Regions from separate parts of the Sphingomonas sp. PAMC 26617 genome, predicted to be linked through region 1. Evidence: predicted binding sites of a transcription regulator. Region 1 holds the regulator's gene; the other holds the start of a gene.

Region 1 (4,036 bases):
CCGGTCGTGCGTCGCCGCGCTGTGCGTGCTGATCGCGCTGGCGCTCGGGCGCGAGGCGTTGACGCTGCGGCTCGTTGCGGCGGGGGCAATCGTCGTGCTGCTGCTGTATCCGGAGTCGCTCGTCGGCCCGAGTTTCCAACTCTCGTTCGCCGCAGTGGCGTCGATCATCGCGCTCAACGAGCATCCGCGCATCCGCGCCCAGTTCGCTGCGCGGGAAGAGCCCCGCCTGCGTTCGGTAGCGCGCAGTTTGGCGTCATTGTTGCTGACCGGGATCATGGTCGAGGCCGCGCTGCTGCCGATCTCGCTTTATCACTTCCAGAAAGCGGGGATTTACGGCGCGGTCGCCAACATCTGCGCGATCCCGCTGACGACGTTCGTCATCATGCCGCTCGAGGCGGCGGCCTTGCTGTTCGACCTGATCGGCGCAGGCGCGCCCTTGTGGTGGGCGACGCGGCTGGCGCTCGACGTGTTGCTGTGGATCGCGCGGACGACGGCGGCGATCCCGGGATCGGTCGCGCCGCTGCCGGCGATGCCGGATGGCGCCTTCGGCCTGATGGTCGCGGGCGGCCTGTGGATCGCCTTGTGGCGGACGCGATGGCGGCGGCTAGGCGTCGGGCCGCTGGCGATTGGCGCGGTGTGGGCGTTGTCGACGCCAGCGCCCGACCTGCTCGTGACCGGTGACGGGCGGCATGTCGCGATCCGCACGAAGGACGGGGCGGTCGCGTTGCTGCGGGACCGGACCGGGGATTATACCGCCGACATGATGGCGCAAGGCGGCGGGACGACGGGACTTCCCGTCCTCTGGTCGGACCAGCGATCGGCGCGATGCAGCCGCGATCTGTGCATGGCGACAAGCCTGGTCGGCGATCGCCGATGGCAGGTGCTCGCGACCCGCAGCGCGTATGCGATCCCGGTGCAGACGCTGGTTGAGGTCTGCGCGCGCGCTGACATCGTCATCAGCGAGCGACGGCTGCCCAAGCGGTGTCACCCGCGCTGGCTGCGACTGGACCGGACGATGCTCGCGCAGACCGGCGGGGTGGCGATCACGTTCTACCCGTCCGTGCTATCGCTCCCGGCGACCGCGAGCATACGGACGGTGCGACGGGCACGGGACGAGCATCCCTGGATCACCGTCCCGCAACCACTACCGCAGGCCGCGCGGGGCACGGGGCGGCGCTTCCGCCACCCCCGCACCGCACCCGATCAGTCGTAGCGGCGCAGCAATCCGGCGAGCTTGCCCTGCACCCGGACCTGCGCCGGGGTGTAACGCTGCGGATCATACGCCCGGTTGGCGGGATCGAGCCGGACCATCGCGCCCTCGCGCCGGAAGAACTTGAGCGTCGCCTCGCTGTCGTCGATCAGCGCCACGACGATCTCGCCATCGCGCGCGACTTCCTGCCGCTTGATCAATGCGTAGTCGCCGTCGAGGATTCCTGCCTCGACCATCGAATCCCCCGCAACTTCGAGTGCGTAATGCTCGCCGCCGCCGAGCAGCGCGGCCGGCACCGCGAGCATCGATGCGCCTTCGAACGCCTCGATCGGAACGCCTGCCGCGATCCGGCCGTGGAGCGGGATCTCGATCACGTCGTTCGCGGGGTTGGGCAGCGGACGCACGTTGGCGGGCGACGCCTCGGGCAGGGTCACGACCTTGGAAACCGGCTTGGCGCCGCGTTCGGGCATCTTGAGCACTTCGAGCGCGCGCGCACGATTGGGCAAGCGGCGGATGAACTGGCGTTCCTCGAGCGCGCTGATCAGGCGGTGGACGCCGGACTTGGACTTGAGGTCGAGCGCTTCCTTCATTTCCTCGAACGAGGGCGAAACCCCGGTCTCGTCCAGCCGGTCGTTGATGAAGCAGATCAACTCATGCTGTTTGCGCGTTAACATTCCGGGCCCTTTCGTCGGAACAGACGACGAACCTATACGGAACATAAAGCAGTGCGTCAAGCGATCGGCAGGATTTCCACCGAGTCGCCCGCTGCGGCGGCGGGCGCGAAGGGGGCGCGGATGATCATGCAGTCGGCATCGGCGAGGGTCGCCAGCAGCGACGAATCCTGCCGTTCGGCGGCATAGACTCGGCCGTCGCGGGTGGTTGCGCGCAGATAATCCTGCCGCCGGTCGTTTTCCTTGAGCGGGGCGCCAAGGATTGCCGGGTAAGCGACCGGGCGGGGATCGCGCGCGCCCGAAATCGACGCGATCAAGGGCTTGAGGAAGATCGCCGCGGTCACAAACGCAGACACCGGATTGCCCGGCAACCCCAGCACGAGCATGTCGTCGATCTTTCCCGCCAGCATCGGCTTGCCCGGCCGCAAGGCGATCCGCCAGAAATCGATCGCGCCCCCCGCTGCTGCGAGCGCGGGACGGATCAGGTCGTGATCGCCGACCGATGCACCGCCGGTGGTGACGAGGATATCCGCCTTGACCCGCGAGAAAGCCTCGACGATCGTGTCGAGCCGATCGGGCAGGATCCCGAGATCGATGACGTCGACCGGGAGGTCGGCGAGCATCGCCGCCAGCATCACACCGTTCGATTCGGGGAGCGTCCGGTCGCTGAGCGGAGCGCCCGGCAGCGTCAGTTCGTCCCCGCTCGCCACGATCGCGACACGCACGCGCCGCGCCACCCGTATTTCGCCGTGTCCGCCGCTGGCGGCGAGTGCGATGCGGGCGGGGCTCAGCCGCTGACCGGTCGAGATCAGGACGTCCCCGTTTGAGAAGTCGATCCCCGCGCGCCGGATGTTGCCGCCACGAACCGGGCCGCTCCCCGAAAGGCGGACGGTGTCGCCGTCGCGCGCCGCTTCCTCCTGGACGAGCACCGCATCCGCGCCACCGGGCAGCGCCGCGCCGGTGAAGATCCGGACGGTCTGGTTCGGGCCGATCGCGCCGTCGAACGGATGCCCGGCCGCGCTTTCGCCGATGAGCTGCAGCGGCTGCGCGAGATCGTCGAACCGTACCGCATAGCCATCCATTGCGGACAGGTCGCGCGCGGGCTGGGTGCGGAGCGCCAGGATGTCCGCCGCGCTCCACCGTCCGCTCGCGGTGCGGAGCGGAACGGTCTCGAGCGGGATCGTCGGAGCGAGCGCGCGCAGACGGGTCTGGGCTTCTTCGACGGAGAGGAGCGGTACGGGGGTGGTCATATCGGCTGCCTTATCGCCTCGTATCGCCTCGCGTCGACCCCTGTCAGCCAGCGCACGAGCTTGGATCGCGCGTCGAAAGTGCGACATTGCAGCCACGCTCGGTAACCAACTTTCGATGCCGAAACAGCATGTCATCAATTAGCAACAAACCAACCCTAGCGGGCGCGGCGGGGGAACGGACTTTTCGATCCCGGGCGCAACTCACCCGTCACGATGCCAAAATGGCGCGGGACGGCGCAGCGGGTCGGTCGGTTCCCAAAGCAATCCAAGGGGGACTCCGCACATGACGATCACCATCGCAAAATCGCTGCTGCTTGCCGGCGCCGCCGGTTCGGCTCTGCTCGCCGTCCCGTCGGCCATGGCGCAGACCACGCCCGACGCTGCCGCGCCCGCATCGGTCGAGGCATCGGCTGCCGCCGATGGCGTCGGCGATATCGTGGTCACGGCGGAGCGTCGAAGCGAGAACCTGCAGAAGGTGCCGGTGTCGGTCGGCGTCGTCGGTGGGGACGATCTGCGCGCCTTCCAGAGCGGTGGCGGCGACGCGCTCGAACTCGCGAACCGTGTTCCCGGCCTCTATGCCGAGACGACGACCGGGCGCATCTTCCCGCGCTTCTACATCCGCGGCCTCGGCAACATCGATTTCTATCTCGGCGCATCGCAGCCGGTGTCGATCATCCAGGACGACGTCGTGCTCGAGCATGTCGTGCTCAAGTCCAACCCGGTGTTCGACGTCCGTCAGGTCGAGGTGCTGCGCGGGCCGCAGGGCACGCTGTTCGGCCGCAACACCACCGCGGGCATCATCAAGTTCGACACCAACCGCCCGACCAACGATTTCCACGGCCGCGCCTCCGCGTCGTTCGGCAGCTACAACACCGCGACGATCGATGCAGGCGTCGGCGGGCCGA
Region 2 (4,036 bases), 880 kb from region 1:
GGTCCCGCGCGCGACGTCCGCGAACGGATCGGCGCGTTCGGACCAGTTGGCGCGCCACAGGCTTTCGCCGCCCGCCATGCTGCTTTCGGCCTCGATATGCTCGGGCGGGAGTTCGTTGACGAAGCGGCTCGGGATGCTGCTCGTCCACTGGCCATAGATCCGGCGGTTGGCGGCGTGGAGGATCGTCGCGCGGCGGCGCGCGCGGGTGATCGCGACATAGGCGAGGCGGCGTTCCTCCTCGAGGCTCGCGGTACCACCCTCGTCGAGCGAGCGTTGCGAGGGGAACAGTCCTTCCTCCCAGCCGACGAGGAAGACGGTGTCATATTCCAGGCCCTTGGCGGCGTGGATCGTCATGATCGTGACCTTGGGCTCCTCGGCCGCCGCCTCATTGTCCATCACGAGACTGACGTGTTCGAGGAACGCACCGAGGGTTTCATATTCCTCCATCGCGCGCACCAGCTCGGTCAGGTTCTCGAGCCGCCCCGCCGCCTCGACCGATTTCTCGGCCTGGAGCATGCCGGTATAGCCGCTCTCGTCGAGGATGATGCGGGCGAGGTCGCCATGCGACAGCTCGGTCACCTGCGCGCGCCATCGCGCCATGTCGATCACGAGATTGCCGAGCGACTTGCGCGCGGCGCCCGTCAGCTCGTCGGTGTCGAGCAGACGCGCTGCGGCAGTAACGAGCGGGATGCCCTGCGCGCGGGCGAGCTGGTGGACCTTGGACACCGCCTTGTCGCCAAGCCCGCGCTTGGGGACGTTGACGATCCGGTCGAACGCGAGATCGTCCGCCGGCTGCGCGACGACGCGCAGATACGCCAGCGCATCGCGAATCTCGGCACGTTCATAGAAGCGGAAGCCGCCGACGATCCGGTAGTTGATGCCCGTTGCGATGAAGCGGTCCTCGAACTCGCGCGTCTGGTGCTGCGCGCGGACGAGAATCGCGACCTCGTCGAGCGAGGTGCCCGCGCGCTGCGCCGATTCGATTTCCTCGCCGACGCGGCGCGCTTCCTCTGGTCCGTCCCACACACCGAGCACCTTGACCTTCTCGCCGACGTCGAGCTCGGTCCAGAGCTGCTTGCCCAGCCGCCCGCTGTTGTTGGCGATCACGCCCGAGGCGGCCCCCAGGATATGCGGGGTGGAGCGGTAATTCTGCTCGAGCCGGATGATCTTCGCGCCCGGAAAGTCCTTTTCGAACTTCAGGATATTCTCGACCTGCGCGCCGCGCCACGAATAGATCGACTGGTCGTCGTCGCCGACGCAGGCGATGTTCTTGCGCTCCTGCGCGAGCAGACGGAGCCAGAGATACTGGACGCTGTTGGTGTCCTGATACTCGTCGACCATGATGTACTTGAAGCGGCGCTGATAGTCGGCGAGCACGTCGCGATCGCGCTGCAGGATGACGAGCATGTGAAGCAGGAGATCGCCGAAATCGCACGCATTGAGTGCGGCGAGACGGGTCTGGTACGCGGCGTACAATTCCTGCCCGCGCCCGTTGGCGTAGAGCTCGCTCTCGCCCGCGTCGATCTGCGCCGGGGTCAGCCCCTTGTTCTTCCACCCATCGATCAGCCCCGCGAGCTGCCGCGCGGGCCAGCGCTTCTCGTCAAGGTCGGCGGCCTGGATCAACTGCTTGAGCAACCGCATCTGATCGTCGGTATCGAGGATCGTGAAATTGCTCTGGAGTCCGACCAGTTCGGCATGCCGCCGCAGCATCTTCGCGCCGATCGCGTGGAACGTCCCGAGCCATGGCATCCCTTCTACCACATCGCCGACGAGTCGCCCGACGCGTTCGCGCATTTCGCGCGCGGCCTTGTTGGTGAAGGTGACGCTCAGGATTTCGCTCGGCCACGCCTTTCGGGTGTTGAGCAGATGCGCGAGTCGCGCGGTCAGCGCTGCAGTCTTGCCGGTGCCGGCGCCCGCGAGCACGAGCACCGGGCCTTCCGTCGTCAGCACCGCGTCGCGCTGCGGCGCGTTGAGGCCCCGCAAATAGGGTGGATCATGGGGCGCAAGGGCGTCGGGGGAAACAGGGAGACTCATCTGTGAACAGGTAGGGAACGCGCGCCGTGGGAGCAAGCGCGCCGTTGCATAGGCCCCAGCGGTGCGACTCCGGACGACGTCGATCGGCCGGGGATGCCGCGCCAGTGGCGAAGGCTTGCCCCGAAGCGTGCGCAAAACAATGCCGTATCTATACTAGGAGGCAAGTCGAGCGGGGTGCCAGGTGTCGAACGGCGCCATGGGTTAGGGTGGCGACGGTTCGCGGTGGCGACCGACCGTCATAGTATTCAACGTCTTATGGTGAGAATGGGACGCGGTTACCATCGACCGGATGCTTCGGGGCTGGCCTTTGTCGTGCGAGGCAGCTATCGGCGCGGAACACCAGTACATCTTAAACACCCGTAACCAACCGAGTGAAGGCCTTTCAAAGCCATGGCTACTACCTTGTCGGCGCCTCTCGAAGCTGAGGCAGCGAGCGGCCCCCGGTTGGATCATCACCTGCATCCCGCCGGCCGCTGGATCTTCCTGGCGGTGATGGTGGCGGGTCTGGCCTTCGCGGGTTTCAGCATCTTCACCGATACCAAGCAGGTCGGCGAGGGCCTCGCGCTCGGGACCTTCGCGTTTCTCGCGCTCGCGCTGTTGATCGCGCTGGGGTTCGAGTTCGTCAACGGCTTCCACGATACCGCCAATGCGGTCGCGACCGTCATCTACACCCATTCCATGCCAGCCCCGCTCGCGGTCGTCTGGTCGGGCTTCTTCAACTTCCTCGGCGTGATGTTCTCGACCGGGGCGGTGGCCTATTCGATCATCACGTTGCTGCCGGTCGACCTGATTCTCCACGTCGGTAGCAGCGCAGGCTTCGCGATGATCTTCGCGCTGCTGCTCGCGGCGGTGTTGTGGAACCTCGCCACCTGGTTCGTCGGCCTGCCCAATTCGTCGAGCCATGCGCTGATCGGGTCGATCCTTGGCGTCGGTTTCGCCAACCAGCTGATGTCTTCGGGCGTCGGCGGAACGTCGGGCGTGGACTGGAGCCAGGCGACCAAGGTTCTCACCGGCCTGTGGATGGCACCGCTGATCGGCTTCGGCGCGGCGTTCCTGCTGCTGATCGTGATGAAGTTCGTCCTCAAGAACCCCAAGCTCTACAAGGAGCCCGAGGGCAATGCGCCGCCGCCCAAGGGCATCCGCGCGCTGCTGATCTTCACCTGCACCGCGGTCAGCTTCGCACACGGCGGGAATGACGGGCAGAAGGGCATGGGGCTGATCATGCTGATCCTGATCGGCTGCGCGCCGACCGCCTATGCGCTCAACCGCACGATGCCCGAGAGCCAGACGCCGGCGTTCGTCGCGAGCGCGAATGCTGCTGCGAACGCCTTCTCGGTCCATGCCAATGGCGGCACGGTCGCGACGATGGACGAAGCGCGCGGCGTGCTGACCAAGGCGCTCCAGACGCGCAAGGCATCCAGCCCCCAGGTCTATGCCGCGGCATCGTCGCTGTCGCGCGATCTCGGCCAGCGGATCAACGCGTTCGGTTCGCTCAACAAGGTGTCCGCTGCGGCGACCCCGAACTTGCGCAACGACATGTATCTCGTGCTCGACACGACCCGGCTCGCGACCAAGGACAAGAAGGCCGCTGCGGCGACGTTCAGCGAGCCCGAGCTGAAGGCGATCACCGGCTATCAGACCAACCTCGAGAAGGGCACGCGCTACATCCCGACCTGGGTCAAGATCACGGTCGCGCTCGCGCTGGGTCTCGGCACGATGGTCGGCTGGCGGCGGATCGTGATCACCGTCGGCGAGAAGATCGGCAAGTCGCACCTGACCTATGGCATGGGCGCGTCGGCCGAGCTGGTCGCGGCGGGGACGATCATGGCGGCGGAAGTGTACGGCCTGCCGGTTTCCACGACGCACATCCTGTCGTCGGGGGTCGCGGGTGCCTCGGTCGCCAACGGTGCCGGGTTGCAGTCGCGGACCGTCATCAACATGGCGCTCGCGTGGTTGCTGACGCTGCCGGTCGCGATGGCGCTCTCGGGTGCGCTGTACGTGC

The links. The regulator LexA, encoded in region 1, represses DNA repair genes until DNA is damaged. The targets are predictions, from matches to a motif close to GTTCCNCNCTTGTTCT.
Region 2: a site for LexA is predicted at 2,038-2,053, ahead of RH91_RS12360 (ATP-dependent helicase). Genes of this name have one in related genera too.

Annotation. Positions count from the first base shown of each region.
Region 1 covers NZ_JH594425.1:3,671,424-3,675,459, reverse strand. The annotation lists gene RH91_RS16120 (ComEC/Rec2 family competence protein) at 1-1,213, shown strand, start outside; gene lexA (transcriptional repressor LexA) at 1,204-1,884, opposite strand; gene RH91_RS16110 (molybdopterin molybdotransferase MoeA) at 1,941-3,131, opposite strand; gene RH91_RS16105 (TonB-dependent receptor) at 3,415-4,036, shown strand, end outside.
Region 2 covers NZ_JH594425.1:2,787,599-2,791,634, forward strand. The annotation lists gene RH91_RS12360 (ATP-dependent helicase) at 1-2,034, opposite strand, end outside; gene RH91_RS12365 (inorganic phosphate transporter) at 2,425-4,036, shown strand, end outside.